Regions from separate parts of the Psychrobacillus sp. FSL K6-4046 genome, predicted to be linked through region 1. Evidence: riboswitches for the same ligand, from Rfam matches in the RefSeq annotation. Region 1 holds a riboswitch; each other region holds the start of a gene.

Region 1 (6,142 bases):
TGAACACTGCCATGATTGGGAGTACGACAAAGTTTATATGGAGATTTACCTTCCTATTAAAGAAAAATGATAGAAACTTTAATTTAATAGATAAGCTACTGCTTTTTTCGAATTACCACTATTACCGCACCCCCTTCTTTAGAAGAGAACGGTAAAAAAATAGAACTGGACTTAAAATAAGCGCACTTACTATAATTGCAGTCTTAATAGTAAGGGTTGTGGCAATATACCCAATAACAGGTCCACCGCTTATTTGCCCAACTGCATCCACCTGCCCTTTTACAGAGAAAAATGTTGCCCGAGTAGAAGAGTCAGGTATGATTTTATTTAACCAAATGTCCTCTAATGGGGACATTACCTTCCGACTAACTTGGATTATTACATAGCAAATAAACAAACCAATAATATAGCTCGAAAATGCAAAGCCTATTAATGCTACCACTATACTGGAGCAACCAATAAAAAGAGCGATATATATTCGGTGCAATTCTTGATAAATCGTACTTTTATTTAAAAAGTGAAGCAACATATATGACAGCAGCACGACAACTAATTGAATTCCTCCAGTTAATAGCACCAGTCGTTCATTGGACAAGGTAGTTATTTTAGCCATTTCTAATAGATGAGGAAGCCACAGACGATCAAAACCTTCACTATAAAAACCTATAAACAGAGCGATTAGAAATAGCATACGAAGTATAAAGCTAGTTCTGGAGAAAAGAATGATTTTCTCCAAGTTCTCTTTCATTGTCTCCCATGCACCAATTCTTTCGCTTCTTTTCAAAGGTTTAAAATGATCCTCTTTCATAAATATTATTAGTAAAACAGCTAAACCAATCATACATAATCCTCCTACTATAATCGGTAGATGGATTAGGTACGAGCCGATTAATACGCTTAACGGAATGGCAACTAATTGGCCTAGGTTTCCAGCCTTAGCTCCTCTCATATATGCAGATGAGGCCTTTTCTTCTCCTATTTCATCAGCTATCCAGGCTTGCAATGACCCGCTAGTAAAGGTATACCCTATCCCCCATGCCACTTGAGCCAATAAAACCGTAATAAAAAAAGGAAACAAGCCTTCTAATAAAAAACCAACTCCTATTAGAAAGTAACCAATGATAACGGATAGCTTCCGGCTCTTTAAATCAGACATGATACCAGTTGGAATTTCAAAGAGAAATACGGTTAACTCCAACACAGTTCCCACTAAAACTAGTTGCAACGGATCCAGCTTAACAACGCTTACTTGATACAACAAACTGACTGTAAATATAAAAGTAAAAAATAATTGCGATAGAAAGCAAATATAAATATACAGCCGATATGGGTCCTTTAAACTACTCATTTACCTCACCTCTCCACTTGATTATAAAAAGAGAAGCAGTCTACGACTTATCCAAATTTGCTATATTGACTAACTTTTTTTATGTTATAGTGAAAGAACAATTAAATAATGTGTAGATTTAGGTGTTCTTTTAATTACAAAAGAACTTAAAAGGGAAGTTCGGTGAAAGACCGACGCTGTCCCGCAACTGTAAATGTGAGCAATACTTTATAAACCACTGTATGTATCGATACTACGGGAAGGAAGGTAACGCAATGACCATGAGCCAGGAGACCTGCCTATTTCAAGTACACACCACGACCCTACGAGGATAGGAGGTGCTAAGTGCAACTATGACAAGCAAAGCTTGAAAATACTGCCGTACGAAAAGACATACTAAAATCCACTGGAGTGAACAGACTCCTTATTTAATCGTGGTTTTTATTTGTTTCCTAGCGTACTGACTATTAAATCATACTAACCAAGCATCCTCTTTTATAAAAAAGAGGATGCTTTTTATGTTAAAAACGAAAGGATTTTGGAAATGAGAAAAGAGATTTTTATGGAGCAATTTAAGCAAGTATTAATGACAAACCAGGTTGCAAGTACCTCGATATCTCTACAGTCTACCTTTGAGGAAATGAAAAAAGAAATTGAGCTTAACTCAGTATGGAGTATAGAAGAAAGAAATCTTTTTCTTCACCACTTAAATGTTGCACACCGTCAGATTAAACAAGAGATTGCTGGAATAAAGCAGGAATAAATAAAATACATATGTCAGTCAATTTCATAAATAGAGCTTTACCGATTAACACGAACATTTTATCCGTATTGATTGTAGCGACAGACGGCGACTCCTACGGGATAAGTGAGACAGATAGACATCACAACCACGCGCGTAAGCGATGGGTGATGGCTTATCGCTCACCCCGCGGAAAGCATCCGTCAGAGCGGAAGCAATTATGCTTCTACACATATAAAAGCATATATAAATCATTGTTTTCTACTATTTGTTCGTGTTTTGCTTTTTAAATATGAATTATGAAATTGACACTTAAAATAATTAAAAAAGCGAACCAATGACGTTAGTCATTTGGTTCGCTAATTACTATAGATCTTGATAATCCCTTTGATATTTACCGCCATCTTTAACCTCTGAATGATACAAAGCCTTTAGAGCAAAGCTTTTTTCTAAATCATGCTCCTTCATTACTTCCTTCAATCTTTTAGCTAAATCAGGACTGAACTTAACAAGCTCTTCCATTTTAGATTTTGAATATTGCATTACATTACCTCCCCACTATCATTGTTTATACAGTATAGCACTTTGTATTAAAGACATACGAAAATTTCAGTTTAGGCTAATTAAAATTGGCTCACTCCAACTCCTAAAATAGACAATCACATTTTTTCCATTTTCGCATAAATTAATTTGACAATTCAAATAATATGAGTTAACCTATTGAACAAATGTTTCCTTAAGGAAAATAATTATCTCGCATGAAATTTATATTTTTTTATTCTAAAAGTTTCCCGCGGGAAATAATTTATAACAAAGGAAAAGGAGTGTAGTAAATGAAAAAAATATTTTTATTATTTTTTGCTATGGTTTTATTGGCTGGATGTAATGACAAAAACAATGGGAAGGCTGAAGTTGATAAGCCACTAGTAGTTACAACTACAGGTCAAGTTGCTGATGCCGTAAAGAGGATTGCCGGGGATATGGTAGAAGTTAAATCCTTGATGGGACCAGGAGTAGACCCGCATCTTTACAAGGCCACTCAAGGTGATTTACAAGTATTAGAGGACGCGGATATCATTTTTTACAATGGGCTAGAGCTTGAAGGAAAAATGAGTGATATTTTTGAGAAGATGAAAAAAGAGAAATCGGTAGTTGCCATTGGAGAAGTAGTTCCAAAGGAGAGAATTTTAAATGACGAAGCTCATCCTGAACTATTTGATCCCCATATTTGGTTTGATATAGATGTGTGGAAGATTGCAACTCAGGAAATCACCAAAACACTTACAAAAGAATTCTCTACTAACGAAGAGCAATTTAAGGAAAATGAAATTAAGTTTTTTCAAGAACTAGATGAGCTAAATGAATGGACGAAAGAACGTATTATTGAAATACCAAAGGAGCAGCGAGTGCTTGTTACTGCCCATGATGCATTTAACTACTTTGGTGAAAGTAATGGAATGGAAGTCAGAGGTTTACAAGGTCTTAGCACAGATGCCGAGTATGGATTAAAGGATATACAGAACGTCGTAAACTTCTTAGTAGAGCAAAATATTAAAGCAGTATTTATTGAATCCAGCGTTTCTGATAAAGCCATGAATGCTGTCATTGAAGGTGCAAAGGAAAAAGGACACACGATACAAATTGGAGGAGAGCTTTACTCGGATGCCATGGGTGCTGAAGGAACAGAGGAAGGAACTTATATAGGAATGTATAAGCATAATGTCAACACAATAGTTGATTCACTTAAATAGGAGGTAGCAAAATGAACGCATTACAGGTAAAGGATTTATCTGTAGCTTATGAGGAAAAGATAGTTTTAAGCGAAATTAACCTAACTATTCCCAAGGGACAGATTACTGGGATTGTTGGACCAAACGGAGCTGGTAAATCTACACTGATTAAAGCGGTGTTAAATCAGCTTCCCAATAAAACAGGTACCGTTTCTATATTAGAGCAACCACTTAATCCAAAAGATCTCCTTGTAGGGTATGTCCCTCAAAGAAATGCTGTAGATTGGGACTTCCCAACTAATGCTTTAGACGTTGTCTTAATGGGAAGATACGGTCATATTGGATCTATTAAAAGACCATCTGCTAAGGATAAGGAAATAGCTTTAAGCTGCTTAAAGAATGTGGGAATGGAAGCTTTCACAGATCGTTCCATCGGTCAACTATCTGGCGGACAACAACAGCGTGTCTTCCTCGCTAGGGCTCTCGCACAAGAAGCAGAGGTTTACTTTATGGATGAACCATTTGTGGGAGTAGATGCAGCCACAGAGCGAACTATTATTTCCATTTTAAAAAAGTTAAAATCTCAAGGAAAATCAGTCTTTGTAGTTCATCACGACCTCCAGACAGCAGCTGACTATTTTGATTGGATTGTTTTACTAAATCAAACAATTATAGCCTCAGGTCCTACCGTTCTTACGTTTACACCAGATAATCTGCAGGAAGCATATGGTGGTAAATTATTCTTCATGGACCAAGCAAGCTCGGGTAAAACTGCTGAAGAGGTGAAAAACTAATGTTGACAGGTAACCTTCTTTGGGTACTCGCAGGAGCTATTCTTTTAGGGATAGCAGCAGGTTTAAATGGAACGTTTGCCTTTCTCCAAAAGCAAAGCTTGGTCGGAGATGCTGCAGCGCATGCAGCACTCCCTGGCATTGCGCTTGCCTATCTTATTTTTGAAAAAAAAGATTTGCCTATTCTCATGTTAGGTGCTGCTATTACAGCTGCCCTTTCTGTTTATATGATTCAATGGATTGTCAGTCACTCCAAGCTAAAGGCGGATGCTGCAATTGGGCTCATCCTCTCTGTATTTTTTGGGATTGGTATTGTTTTAATAACAATCGTTAATCAGAGTGGTACTGGCAACCAAAGTGGGTTAAATGATTTTATCTTTGGAAAGGCTGCAACAATGGCAAAAAGTGATCTCATTTGGTTGTCTAGCAGCGCTATATTAATCATCCTCATGTGCTTGCTTTTCTTTAAGGAATGGAAGCTTATGATTTTTGATCCTATTTTCGCAAAGGGTATTGGCTTACCAGTGGAGCGGCTGCGCATTCTATTGACGGCTTTAACAGTTCTGACAATCGTAACCGGTATTCAGGCAGTAGGCGTTATTTTAATGGCAGCCATGCTAATCATCCCAGCAGCTGCAGCAAGATTTTGGTCTAGCCATCTAGGTATAATTTTGGTTACTAGTGCTTTTTTTGGAGCACTCTCTGGAGCATTAGGCACTATGATAAGCTCTCTCCGCATAGGTTTGTCTACTGGTCCTATTATCGTCTTAGTAGCAGCTACTCTGTTTAGCCTATCCTACTTTTTTGCACCTAATAGAGGGCTTATTTCTAAGCTTCATAAAAAGCGTGCGTTTAAAAGGCAGCGCATTGTAAATGAGGTGACTACCCATGAATGAGTTTTGGGTTTTATTAACCGGATCGCTTGTAGGAATAACGTGTGGCTTAACAGGCGTTTTCCTTATTCTTAGAAAGACAGCCATGATAGCTGATGCTATAAGTCATACAGTATTATTTGGAATTGTAGTGGCCTTTATGATTACCCAATCCTTAAACGGGGCTTGGATGCTAATTGGGGCTGCCCTTGCTGGTTTACTGACTACCTTTCTAGTGCAACTCCTTCAATCAGGTGGATTGCAAGAGGATGCCGCTATTGGAGTAGTTTTCACTTCTCTTTTTGCCTTAGGCGTATTACTAATCACCTTATTCGCTGGCAATGTACATTTAGATGTGGAACATGTGCTGATGGGAGAAATTGCATTTGTCCCTTGGGATACATGGAGTATTTTAGGCATTGAAATGCCTAAAGCAGTTTGGATGCTAATGTTTGTACTATTACTTAATATCGCTTTCCTTGTTTTATTTTATAAAGAGATTAAATTGTCTACGTTTGATCCTGTTTTCGCTTTATCAATAGGCGTGCCTATTATTGGTATGCATTACTCTTACATGACTCTTGTCTCCCTTACTACTGTCGCTGCATTTGATAGTGTGGGTGCAGTTCTAGTAGTTGCTATGCTTATTGGACCTCCTGCTACAGCCTATTTAATGAGTA
Region 2 (6,142 bases), 690 kb from region 1:
GATAGATTTTTAAGTAATTCTGATAATTTCCAGTATATATCCATAGGTGTAATTTTAAATATAGATGACTCTGTTCTATCTTTTATTGATGAGCCACCTCTATGTGCATACGAAAAAAACGACCGTGGTATCTTTTATAAAATAGAAGATTACGATTGGAAGTCTTACTTAGCTTAGGAGGGGATTTATATGAACATTGCTCAATTAAAAGAAGTACTATTTAAGCAAGCTACCATTTTTGAGACGGGTGGTTATCGACCAACGGAAGAATTAGGAGAGAGCTGGATTGGAAAGGTCTTGTGGGGAAAAGAAGAAAATATCCCTTCACAGTTTGAGCCTTTATGCACCATTTTTTTAAACGATCTCCCTTACGTACCGGAGGAATTAAAAAATATTCAACTAATCACCATTTATATGGACTTTAATGTATATGATCATTTAAATGATGATAACCTAGCGCCTTTTTTTATGATCAATTGCTATACAAACCTCAATGGATTACTAAAAATAAACAACCAATCTGTGAGGATGAGGTCTTTTCCGTTAATTCCAAAGCTGGTTAATAACGACACTCCTGCCTGGGATTCTGAGGATATAGAAACGGAAGTCCAAGATGAGATTTTACATCTTGAATTGGATGAGGATATTGAATATTACGATGATATCGTGGAGGATATCTATCCTATGCATAAGATCGGTGGATACCCCTCTTATACACAGAGTGGAGTTTCATATGGTGAAGAATATCCATTTGTCTTACAAATAAGCTCTGATGCGAAAGCACAATTCAACATAGTAGACAGTGGTAGCTTCTATTTTTTCTATAATCAAGACAAACAAGAGTGGATTGTGTACTGTGATTTTTATTAATAGCAGGTAAAAAAAGTAGTAATGGATTAAAGCTCATTTCAGTAAAAGTTTTTTTATATTATTATTTATCTCAAAATGTTTTGATTCAATTATTCCCTTTGTTTTTAGATATATTAAGAAGATGGAGCGAATTTCAGTTGCACACAACTAAGAGAGGGTGTTCTTTGACTGGATGGAAAGAAGAAAATAAACCAAATATCCTGAAAACGGCACGAGAACAATCAAAAGCAACGAAAAAAATACTAAAAGAAGTAAGAGAAACGATTGATAAAAAAAATGATGAAAACAAGAAATCGCGATGAAAAACTACTATATTAAGCTTTTTTAAGGTTAAAGTTGTCGTGTTTTATATATTATAAAGAAGTCTTTACCAATCAACCATGAACCTTTTCTAATTATTGATTGAAGTGGCAGGAGGCGACTCCAGCGGGAGGAAGGAGACAGATAAGACATCACAACCACGCGCGTTAGCGATGGGTGAGGGCTTATCGCTCCCCTCGCGGAAAGCGTCCGCCAGAGCGGAAATCAATTCTACTTTCCACATTTAAAAGCATATAAACTTCAATATTCTTTATTAATCGTTCGTATTGTTGAAATGTATAAAATGTATGCTTTTTCAAATACCGACTTCAACTCGACAACATCTAAATATAAGGTATAATAAATGCAAGAAACAATAGAATAACATTTGCTTAAAGGTGCTCTAGTTATCGGTTACTAGAGTTAAAAGGGAAGCTGGTTAAAGTCCAGCGCGGTCCCGCCACTGTAAGTGATGCATATGCATCATAAGCCAGAAAACCTGCCTTTACGTACACACCCATTACCTACGCGGATAGGTCTGGTGTAGGTCCGCTTTCGGTTTTTCGTGGCTGATTTATACCTATCTATCTCTCATCCTAGGATGGGGGATTTTTTGTTGTCTATATTTAGGAGGAATAAAGGATGAAGAAACTGTGGTTAATTATTGGAATGACCTTGCTGATTTTAGGTGGTTGTAATGAGCAAGAGACACTTCCAACAGAAAAAGAAAGTAGCCAGGAAATTGGTAACTCAGAAACGGCATTCCCACTTACACTGACGGATGCAGTAGGACAAGAAATTACGCTAGAGGAAGCTCCGAAATCAATCGTATCCATGATTCCAAGTAACACGGAGATTCTATTTGCTTTGGGACTAAATGAGGAAATTATCGGTGTTAATGATTACGAAAGCTATCCAAAGGAAGCGTTAGATAAAGAAAAAATTGGCGGGATGGAATTTAACATTGAAAAAATTATCTCTTTAAGTCCGGATATTGTATTCGCTCATGAATCCATTGTTTCAATGGCAGAGGCAGGATTACAGCAGCTTCGAGATGCTGGTGTAAAGGTATTTGTGGTACAGGATGCAAAGGATTTTAACTTAACCTATACAACTATTGAACAAATTGGCCGAGCAACGGGGAAATATGAGGAAGCACAAGCCGTTATAGAGGATATGAAGGCAAAGGTTGACGAAATTCAAGAAAAAGTTGCAAAAGTAGAGACAAAGAAAACAGTATTCGTAGAAACTTCCGATGTACCAGAAATCTATACTCCTGGTAATGGGACATTTATGCAAGAAATTTTAACGATGGTCAATGCAGAAAACATTATGGCTGATCAAGATGGCTGGTTTCAAGTTAACCCAGAGGAAATAGTAAGCCGTAACCCAGATGTAATGTTAATCACCTATGACTACGTGGAAGGAATTGTAGAAAAGGTGAAGCAGCGTGATGGCTTTGACACAGTGACTGCCATTCAAAACGATGAGGTGGTACAAGTGGATGAGGATGCAACGAGTCGTCCAGGTCCACGTTTAGTAGAAGGCCTAGAGGAAGTGGCTAAGGCTATTTATCCGGAGGCATTTAGTGAGTAAATCAATGATCGGTTATACCTTGTCACTGGCTACGTTAATCGTAGCCATTTGGCTAGGTGTGTCGGTCGGATCTGTAAAGGTACCGATCAGTACTTTATGGGATACGGGTACAGATGCGATTGCAACAAATATCGTCTGGAAGATTCGCATGCCGCGAGTTATACTCGCAGGATTAGTCGGAGCATCCCTGGCAATAGCGGGAGCAGCTTTTCAAAGTCTGCTTAAAAATCCGCTAGCCGATCCTTATACATTGGGAGTGTCGTCCGGAGCATCGGTTGGTGCAGTGACTACACTCTTTTTTGGAATATCAGTACCTTTTTTAGGAATGTTCACCTTGCCTGTTTTCAGTATGTTAGGAGCTCTTGCAACGATGCTCACCGTAATCACCTTCGCGAAGCTTGTTGATCGAGCGATGAAAATGGAAACGATTATTTTAACAGGTATTATCTTTAGCTCGTTTCTCGGCTCTGTTATTTCCTTAATGATTGCATTAACAGGGGAAGAGCTAAGGCAAATAATTGGTTGGCTCCTTGGAAGCGTCTCTATGCGTGGCTGGAGCTATGTTCAAATGGCATTACCTTTTATAATAATTGGTTCACTTTTATTATGGTTAAACCGTAGGGAGCTAAATGCAATGCTGTTTGGAGAAGAACGAGCACAGCATTTAGGTGTGGAAGTGAAGAAACGTAAAATGATGATACTAATAGGTGGGTCTATGCTTACTGGGACGGCTGTAGCTGTATCCGGTACGATTGGATTCGTGGGGTTGGTTGTTCCTCATATGACGAGGCTGCTATTTGGCTCCGATAACAGGCATGTACTTCCCTTAAGCTTCATAAACGGAGCTTCGTTATTAATCATTTGTGATCTTGTGTCACGTACCATTATATCTCCAACAGAGCTTCCAATAGGTGTCATCACTGCCTTTATTGGCGCACCAGTATTTGCATTTATCTTCTTCCGACAACGTAAAAAAGGAGCTGCATAGCATGCTAGAGATCAAAAACATTTCTGGTGGTTACAATCAAAAACTAGTCGTGCATGACGTATCCTTCCAGGTATCTAAAGGAGAGATGCTAGGAATATTAGGTCCAAATGGCAGCGGGAAATCTACCCTTTTAAAATTGATGAGTGGCATACTTACCCCTGCATCAGGAGAAGTAATGATTGAAGGTAAGCAACTAAAATCCTATTCCTCAAAGGAGCTTGCGAAAAGGCTGGCCGTTTTGCCGCAGCTGCACAATCAAGCTTTTTCACATACCGTTCGAGATACGGTTTCACTCGGTCGTTACCCTCACCAGTCGGGCTGGTTTTCAACATGGTCGCAAGAGGACGAGGTAGCGACACAGGAAGCAATGAGGCTAACTGCTATCGACAAATATGAAAAGCATTTACTAGAGCTTCTATCAGGAGGAGAACAGCAGCGGGTGTTTGTAGCACAGGCATTGGCTCAGCAGGCTCCCATATTGCTGTTAGATGAGCCGACCAATCACTTGGATATTGCTCATCAAAAACAACTTCTAGATACGATTAAGACACAAGCAATTGAGAATGGTATTACGGTTATAAGCATTTTTCATGATATTAACCTTGCATCGCTTTACTGTGACAGGCTTTTATTGATGGACCAAGGGAGGATTAAAGTAATTGGAGAACCGCATGAGGTAGTAAAAAAGAGTTTAGTGGAAACGGTTTATGAAGCCAGAGTTAGCACTAGTCCTCATCCAGAACGTCCTAAACCACAAATAACCATTTTGCCAGACGTAAAGGAAAAACAAGACGATAAACCAATTACAGTGTCCAATTTTCAAGTAACGGATGATTATGTTCTCTTCCGAGCAGAAAATCAATTAAAGACGTGGTCATCTGCAGTCATTAATGCAGGAAGTGGCTGGTATAGAAACTTTGTCAATCGAAGAGTGGATGCGAGCTACCATTGTGATAACGTTCAGGAGGAAATGATAGAATACCTTGCTACCGAAGGATTATCAGAGGCAGATACGGTAGGTATGATGACAGCGGTCAAAACTACGGACGCTATCATAAAAGAGTACAAAACACCTCTTGGTAATCTAGTCGTAATGGTAACTGCGGGGGTTGGAAATGCAGTGGATGTCTCTAGAGCGCATGAGGTTGAAATGTTTCCTTCTGTAGGTACGATCAATACATGGATTGTTATTAATGGTGAGCTAGCAGAGGAGGCATTTATTCAATCAGTTATCACTGCAACGGAGGCTAAAACGAAAGCGATGGCTCATGAACAAGTGAGGGATTCAAGAACTGGTACACTTGCGACCGGTACCTCGACAGATAGCGTCCTAATTGCTGCTACACAAAAAGGCACTCCTATTGAATACGCAGGTCCTATAACAGAGATCGGTAAAAAGATTGGGCAAGGTGTATTTGAATGTACAGTGGAGGCTATTCAGATATACAAAAAGGCAAAGGGATGGGTGTAAGATGGCATCTCATATGATAGCAATAGCAATTGGTCTTCTGCTAGATCGATTAATAGGAGATCCTCCTAATTGGCCTCATCCAGTCCGTTGGATCGGTACGCTTATTTCATGGCTAACCAAGCAATTAAACAAAGGTAGTAAGAGGAAGCTTAAAGGGCTGATCCTAGTCCTAGTTATAGTGGGCATATCATTTAGCGTTGCTCTAGTGCTTGTAACCGTTGCTTATTCTATTCAAATTGTTTTAGGAATTGCGCTAGAAAGTATACTTATTGCTTCTGGCCTCGCCCAAAAAAGCTTGAAGAACGCTGCAATGGATGTATACAAGCCTTTGATAGAGGGGGATTTACCTAATGCAAGGGTTAAGCTTTCATGGATTGTAGGAAGAGACACGGAATATTTGGACGAGGAGGAAATAACTAGAGGGGTAGTAGAAACCGTCTCTGAGAATATAAGTGATGGAGTTACTGCACCTCTATTTTTTGCCTTCTTATTTGGCGCTCCTGGTCTGTGGGCATATAAAGCAATCAATACTTTAGATTCCATGGTTGGCTATAAAAATGAACAGTTCGAGGAGTTTGGTTATACAGCAGCAAAGTTAGATGATGTTGCGAATTATATCCCGAGTCGATTAACTGGGTTGGCCATTATGCTGGGAGGAAGAAAGGAAGCAGCCATTCCCTTGAAGGAGAGAATGAAGGGCTGGTGGATGGATGCTAAGAAGCATCCGAGTCCCAATAGTGGCTTTTTAGAAGCAGCCACTGCCTATCAATTAGGCATACAGTTAGGCGGAAGAAATACATATAAAGGAGTCGCTTCCAATCGTGCATTGATGGGAATTCGTAAGGTTCCTTTAAGTGCGAGACATATATTAGGAGCGATTTCCCATTTACACACAGCCGTCTTTCTTTTCTGGCTTG
Region 3 (6,142 bases), 220 kb from region 1:
CAACAGAATGAGTACGTACTTCGAAGTTACCAGTTTCTTTAGCCACAGGTAATACTGTAACTACTGGTGATGCTTTTGCTCCATATTCGCAACCAAAACGCTCACAAAAACCACAATATTGACAAGCGCCACGAGAAACGCCATCTGGATTAGTATAAGATTGCGATAGATTGTTAGAAGGCATATGGTATGGATGATATCCAAGCTCTTTCGCTGCATTTTTAAATAATTTTATAGCTGGTGTTTCCAGCATCGGCGGGTTAGGGTATTTAATTTGTGGAGAATCAGGTAGTGGATTCGCCTCACCACTAATACCTGTCATAGCGTCAAATTTATCAAAATATGGTTCTAACTCTTCGTATGTTATACCCCAGTCTTGAAGCATCATCCCTTTAGGGATTTTACCTTTTCCATAACGTTTAACAGTTTCTGAATAGATTTCGAAATCGTATGGTAGGAAGCGGTAAGTTTGACCGTTCCAATGCTCTCCTGAACCACCTGTTCCTTCTCCAATTAGGAAGCTACCCCATTCACGGTAAGGTAATGCTCGTTTTGTCATATCGTGACGGAATGTAATTGTTTCTTTAGAAAGATCCTGCATCATTTCTTTACGCTCTGCGTAACGTAGTTCATCGTGAGCCATAAAGTAATCCTCAGTTGAACGTTCTTTACCACGTTCGATACCTACTACTTTGTATCCTTTTTTTGTAAGTTCTGCTGCAATAATACCGCCTACCCAGCCTACCCCTACTAAAACTATATCTGTTTTTGGTAATTTAGTTGCCAAAGTTGTTCACCCTTTCTATTTGTGCTGATTAGTGTTGATGCTGAGAGTTTAAGCTCATAGGATCTATTTTCACGAATTCATCTTTTTCTAATACATTAGTATAACTTGATTGATGTCCAGGGAAATTCTTCATTTTCCAACCAGCCATATCTTTGTTACCGCCGTACATAGGGTCAGCATATACTCCTTCAATTGTTACTTTTCTAAGTAAAGAGAAGAAAAAGGAGGAACTAACGGCTCCATTTAATTTAACTTTATCAGCTTCAAAATCTTTTAAGATTTCGATTTGTTGTTCTTCTGTTAAATTAGCAAATTTAGGTTTATCATCGGATTTCTTTGCAGCCTCTGTATTTAAAGCTGCAATTCCAAGATTAAACACTTGCTGACGGTTCAAATGTGTTTGGTACCCTTGTTGTGGAACTGCTTCTGCAGGGAAGAAAGGACCGGTCATATATTCTTTTGAGTTTAGGCCAAAGCTTCCTGCGAGTTGGTGATCAATATAATATGCAACAAGTAATTCTTTCGCCCCGGGTCCTACCTCAGTTTTAGGAAAAATTTGCTCTGCTGCAGCTTCTATCGTGTCAAATTGTGCTTTGTCAAAATACATAAGTGCTTGGTTGAAGTTAACACTAGTAGTTGCTGAATGAACCCCAGTTTCATTAGTTTTAGATGTTGAGTCTTTCCCTAGTAAAGAACCGAGTGCTCCACCTAATACAACTCCACCAACTGTTAATCCAGAGTTTTTGATAAAAGTACGTCTAGATGAACGTTTATCTAAGTAAGTAGTCTTGTTTTCCTGTTCTGACATAATATGACCTCCAATGTAAATTAGTATAAATAGCTTATTGTTTATTTAGGTAAACAATGGCTTAAAAGATATTCTGATTAATGAAAAACTGCATTCCAGTTATAAACTAATGAGAATAGGATCGTATAAACCAATAAAAATGAGACAAAGTATATATATTTTTTTCCAGTCCAGCAAAGAACAATTATAGCTAGTCCGATACTTGAACCTATTAACGCGAACCAAGGAAACTCATTATTAAAGTAAAAGAGGCCAAGAGCTAAATCTGCTACTATAAATAAAGCAAAAATTACTTGATTCAACAGTTTTAATTCTTCTAAGTTATATTGCGTCACTTTTATTCTCCTTTAACATAGTACACACAACTATGAAAACGTAATTTTTATAAATACAAAACAACCGTTTTACAGTCTACTCCTTTTATTTCTTAAAAACTAGATATTTATTTCGATTATAAAAATATAATTTTATTCTGAAAAAACATTAAATTTTTATAATTAATGCAGAATAATAGAAAAACCTTTGTATTATGGGCATAAATTAATTAGTATTTCCTGGATAAATAAACGATAAGATTATATTTATATAATTAAATTTTTGCAGAAGGGATTAAGGTACTTTTATAACGAAGAGACTTTTCCAGTTCAAAACGCTTAGATTATTTTTAACACTAAATTATTTACAAATTTAAACGTAGGAGTATAATGTGTTATTGATACAAAACAACCAATTTTATGTATGATTAACTACTATTGAAAAAACACATGAGAATATACAGAAACAGTATAGGAGAGATTATAATGCCAAATATCGGAATACCAGGTTTAATCATTATATTAATTATTGCTTTAATCGTGTTCGGTCCGAAAAAATTACCTCAATTGGGTAGAGCAATTGGAGAGACGTTAAAAGAATTTAAAAGCTCAACTAAAGATATAGTAGACGATGTTGCAGAAGAATTTAAAATAGAAGACAAAGAAACAGTAACTAAAAAAAATATCTAATGCAAAAAGCCGCCAAATTCTAATAGGCGGCTTTTTGCATGTGTTAATATACATTCCTAGATATCAGTCTATAAGAATCTATACAAAAGCTTGTTGCTCTTTATTTCTTTAAATAACGAAGAAATAAAAGGGCCTCTTGGAGTTTGTGTGATGGGATAGGGGTTAGTGATATAGGCAACACACCAGAGATGAAAGTTTATACAGACGGGGATTTATCAGATTCAAACTGTAAAATTTGGATTCCCAATGAACCAGTTAAAACTTGTCAATGAAGTCATGCTACAAAGGGTAACTAGCCTTTGTAGCATTTTATATATATGCACTTTCATATGCCACTTCTGTTACGATCATTTCCTCTTCGGAGTAAGCCTTAAGTAGTTCCCTTGCTATATACGATGGTGCTCCTAATGATTCTATTATTGCTTGCTCGGATTTCCCCTCTCTTAACAAGTCACAAAAATATTTTTGGAAATCTCGAACAACCGCTTGGCGCTCCTTAGCATTTAAAATATATAGCTGTTTTTCTAATGTCTCAATATAAACGTTTGCTGTCACTTCTAACTCCTCCTCGGTACTATTCATTAAATAGTACTATACCATAACACTATTATCCATTGAAAGGTACCTGTTTTAAAATAAAAGAAGATGGCCTCCTCAAAACGAGACCATCCTTTACTTTATTTAAATAATTCTGGATAAACGGTTTTGGCTACTAGTTCCACAGCTTCACCAATTCGTGGACCAGGGCGAGACATTATGTCCGAATCTAATTGGAAGATGGCGTTGTTTTGTACAGCCTCTAGCTGGTTCCAGCCTGGACGAGCCTTAATCTCACCAATTGGATCTTCTACATAATTTACGGTAGTTAAGATAATCGGAGGATTTTTCTTAATGACATCTTCCTCAGATAATTTAATCCATCCCTCTTGGTCTCCAAAAATGTTCACAACAGAAGCATTATTCAAAACTTCTTGTTGAAACGTATTTTTACCAGTTGTAAAAATTTCAGGAGAGGGGCTTATCTCAAAATAAACTTGTTTCTGATTAGCTACACCCGATACTTTGTCCTCAACACTTTGAATAGTAGTTTTAATAGAGTTAACAAGGTTTATTCCTTTATCCTCAACTCCCATTACTGCGGCCAACTGTTCAATATCACCATAGACGTCTTCAAATGACAGTGCCGATTGAATGACAAAAACGTCTAAACCCGCATCTTCCAACACTTTAAGCTCTTCCTCAGAACCGGTGGTATACGCTATCACTACATCTGGGCTTATCTCTAAAATCCGTTCTGCATTAAAGCTCATAGAATCGGAAATTCTTTCAATTTCCAGTGCTTCTTCTGGATAGGTATCATACTCTGTAGCTCCCACTATTTTATCTCCCACGCCAAGGGCAAATAGAATTTCTGTGTTGCTTGGTTGTAGAGACACAACCGAGTCGGGAACTTCTTCAAATGTAATTTCGTTCCCCATATCGTCCGTTACAGTGTATTCCTTTACTTCTTGTACAGAATCTGTTTCAACAGCTGTATTCTTTTCAGCCTCTTGGCAGCCTACAAGTAAGATAGAAAGTATTAGTACCGCTAACCAATTTCTTAATTGTTTATTCATATGTTAATCCCCCAATTCTTTCTTTTTTCTCATGGGATATGATTTACTGACAAATTGAATCTCGTCAACTCCATGATACTTATTTACATATACCGCCATTGCAAACAATACATTTGCTAATAGCTGCGTGTAGTCAAATAAAATCTCAGGTACTTCTCTTTCTAAAGAGACTTTATGTAAAGCTCTGACCGACTTTTTTGCTTCACTTCGACATACGTGCAACTCACAAGCAGCCGTTGAACCTTGTGGAAGTACGAATATATCTACTCTTCCTTCTACTTCGCTTACGTAGGAATCGTACATATCGCTGAGGATTTGTAAATCTTCTTCATGGATCGCGAGCTTCCCTCTGACAGACCCATTTAAGTGGTATGCCATCGGGGCCAAATACATAAGGTCCTCATATACTCTTGGAATAACTTTTGTTAAAGAAGCAGCCAAGCCGATACGTGTCGTCAGTGAGTCCGTTCGAATCTCAAAGTCTACTGTAGAAGGCTTCTCTCTCATAAACGGATAACAAATATAACGCATGTCCTTTTTCACCTTTTCCCCTCCCTTCCTAGTAAATGTGAACATATGCAATACAATACTCGACCTCTTACAGCACAAAAAACGCCACCCCAAAAAGGGCGGCGCAATACTATTTATCGTTTTATAAATTCAATCGAAAAAATAGACACGTGCCGTACAACCCCTTAACTTCCGAAGAGTATTTATACGTTCAAGAAAAGGCTGGTCTCCTGGCTCATGCATCATTTTACTCTAAGAACCTTCCCATCGACGTTTGTCAACAGTGGTATTTTTCTTATTTCATCTGCATTTACAGTTGCGGAAACAGCTTCGGTTTTTCACCGAATTCCCAATTAAGCTGACAAGTCAGCACCTTTTCCCTGCAATAAATTATTCACTTATCGTAAGTGTACCATAGCGTATCATTTTGGGGTAGAAATGGTTATCTAGTGTTAAAACTTGTAATTAGTTTGTTTCTTGTTCAGTTTATGCTACTGTTTTTATATGAAAAAATATATCCCACTATTACTTTTAATTCTCTTTGTATTTATTGCTTCGGGTCAAACTTCCGAGCAGCAGTCTTTAGAGACTGTGCTTAAAAACTGGCTTCCCAACAAGCCATTGGAATCCTTTTTGTCTTTATTTCATATTCCATATTGGGGATTTTATGTCTCTGTCGAGGAACGTGGCTACTATGCATTTGTTGAATTTTTAATCAGAAAAGGAACGCACTTTTTTTATTTTGGTTTGATTGGATTAGCCATTTATATTGCTTTACCGAAAAAAAAGTACAGAAAGCTGTTGGCCATACTGATTACCTTTTTTCTAGGAGCAGCAGATGAATTCCATCAATCCTTTACGAGTGGACGATCTGCACTCTTTCAGGATGTTCTATTAGATACAAGTGGCGCAATTTTTGCCATGCTATTGCTAACGCTTGTTCAATGGTTAAAGAATAGAAAAAACGCTACCCACTAAATTTAAAAGGTAGCGTTTTTCTATTAAGCTATTTAAAGAACTTATTTTCGACTTTTCTTTAATAGGAAGGCAAGACCTAAGGTGATAATGGAGAACACAGTAAGTAATTGATTAATCGGAAGTATAGGCTTGAATTTTACATTTTCCTCGGTGATTTCATAAACTCCAACTGGTTTAATCGAAAATACACCACCTGCTCCTTCTCCTTGACCACTAGCATTTTGCTCGTCTGTAAATCCACCGCCTCCTCCTCCACCTACGAAGTAGTTCACTTTGGCTACTGGCAGAATCCGTTTATTGTCCATAATAATTGGGTCCCCGTATATTAAAGAAGCATCCTTTTCTCTAGAAAACTTTTCAAAAATAGAACGTATTGGTGTTTGTATCATAGGCAGCTTGGTATTATCCTTTTGTTTACTTGTCTTTTCCTCCATACTAT

Evidence for each region. Region 1 has a riboswitch for cobalamin ahead of MKY09_RS18825 (hypothetical protein). Riboswitches for the same ligand answer to the same signal wherever they lie in the genome.
Region 2: another riboswitch for cobalamin. It lies ahead of MKY09_RS03015 (ABC transporter substrate-binding protein); the one in region 1 lies ahead of MKY09_RS18825 (hypothetical protein).
Region 3: another riboswitch for cobalamin. It lies ahead of MKY09_RS17670 (hypothetical protein); the one in region 1 lies ahead of MKY09_RS18825 (hypothetical protein).

Annotation. Positions count from the first base shown of each region.
Region 1 is NZ_CP152020.1:3,807,307-3,813,448, forward strand. Features, by position in the region: gene MKY09_RS18815 (AraC family transcriptional regulator) at 1-70, shown strand, start outside; gene MKY09_RS18820 (MFS transporter) at 122-1,348, opposite strand; cobalamin riboswitch at 1,452-1,645, shown strand; gene MKY09_RS18825 (hypothetical protein) at 1,872-2,090, shown strand; gene MKY09_RS18830 (hypothetical protein) at 2,436-2,612, opposite strand; gene MKY09_RS18835 (zinc ABC transporter substrate-binding protein) at 2,903-3,820, shown strand; gene MKY09_RS18840 (metal ABC transporter ATP-binding protein) at 3,832-4,593, shown strand; gene MKY09_RS18845 (metal ABC transporter permease) at 4,593-5,486, shown strand; gene MKY09_RS18850 (metal ABC transporter permease) at 5,479-6,142, shown strand, end outside.
Region 2 is NZ_CP152020.1:609,579-615,720, forward strand. Features, by position in the region: gene MKY09_RS03000 (DUF2185 domain-containing protein) at 1-177, shown strand, start outside; gene MKY09_RS03005 (DUF1963 domain-containing protein) at 190-870, shown strand; gene MKY09_RS03010 (hypothetical protein) at 1,035-1,172, shown strand; cobalamin riboswitch at 1,550-1,692, shown strand; gene MKY09_RS03015 (ABC transporter substrate-binding protein) at 1,813-2,766, shown strand; gene MKY09_RS03020 (iron ABC transporter permease) at 2,759-3,754, shown strand; gene MKY09_RS03025 (heme ABC transporter ATP-binding protein) at 3,756-5,225, shown strand; gene cbiB (adenosylcobinamide-phosphate synthase CbiB) at 5,227-6,142, shown strand, end outside.
Region 3 is NZ_CP152020.1:3,590,534-3,596,675, forward strand. Features, by position in the region: gene MKY09_RS17640 (GMC family oxidoreductase) at 1-787, opposite strand, end outside; gene MKY09_RS17645 (gluconate 2-dehydrogenase subunit 3 family protein) at 816-1,595, opposite strand; gene MKY09_RS17650 (hypothetical protein) at 1,673-1,930, opposite strand; gene tatA (twin-arginine translocase TatA/TatE family subunit) at 2,393-2,599, shown strand; gene MKY09_RS17660 (DUF1700 domain-containing protein) at 2,909-3,154, opposite strand; gene MKY09_RS17665 (ABC transporter substrate-binding protein) at 3,277-4,215, opposite strand; gene MKY09_RS17670 (hypothetical protein) at 4,219-4,758, opposite strand; cobalamin riboswitch at 4,928-5,117, opposite strand; gene MKY09_RS17675 (VanZ family protein) at 5,230-5,703, shown strand; gene MKY09_RS17680 (spore germination protein GerW family protein) at 5,745-6,137, opposite strand.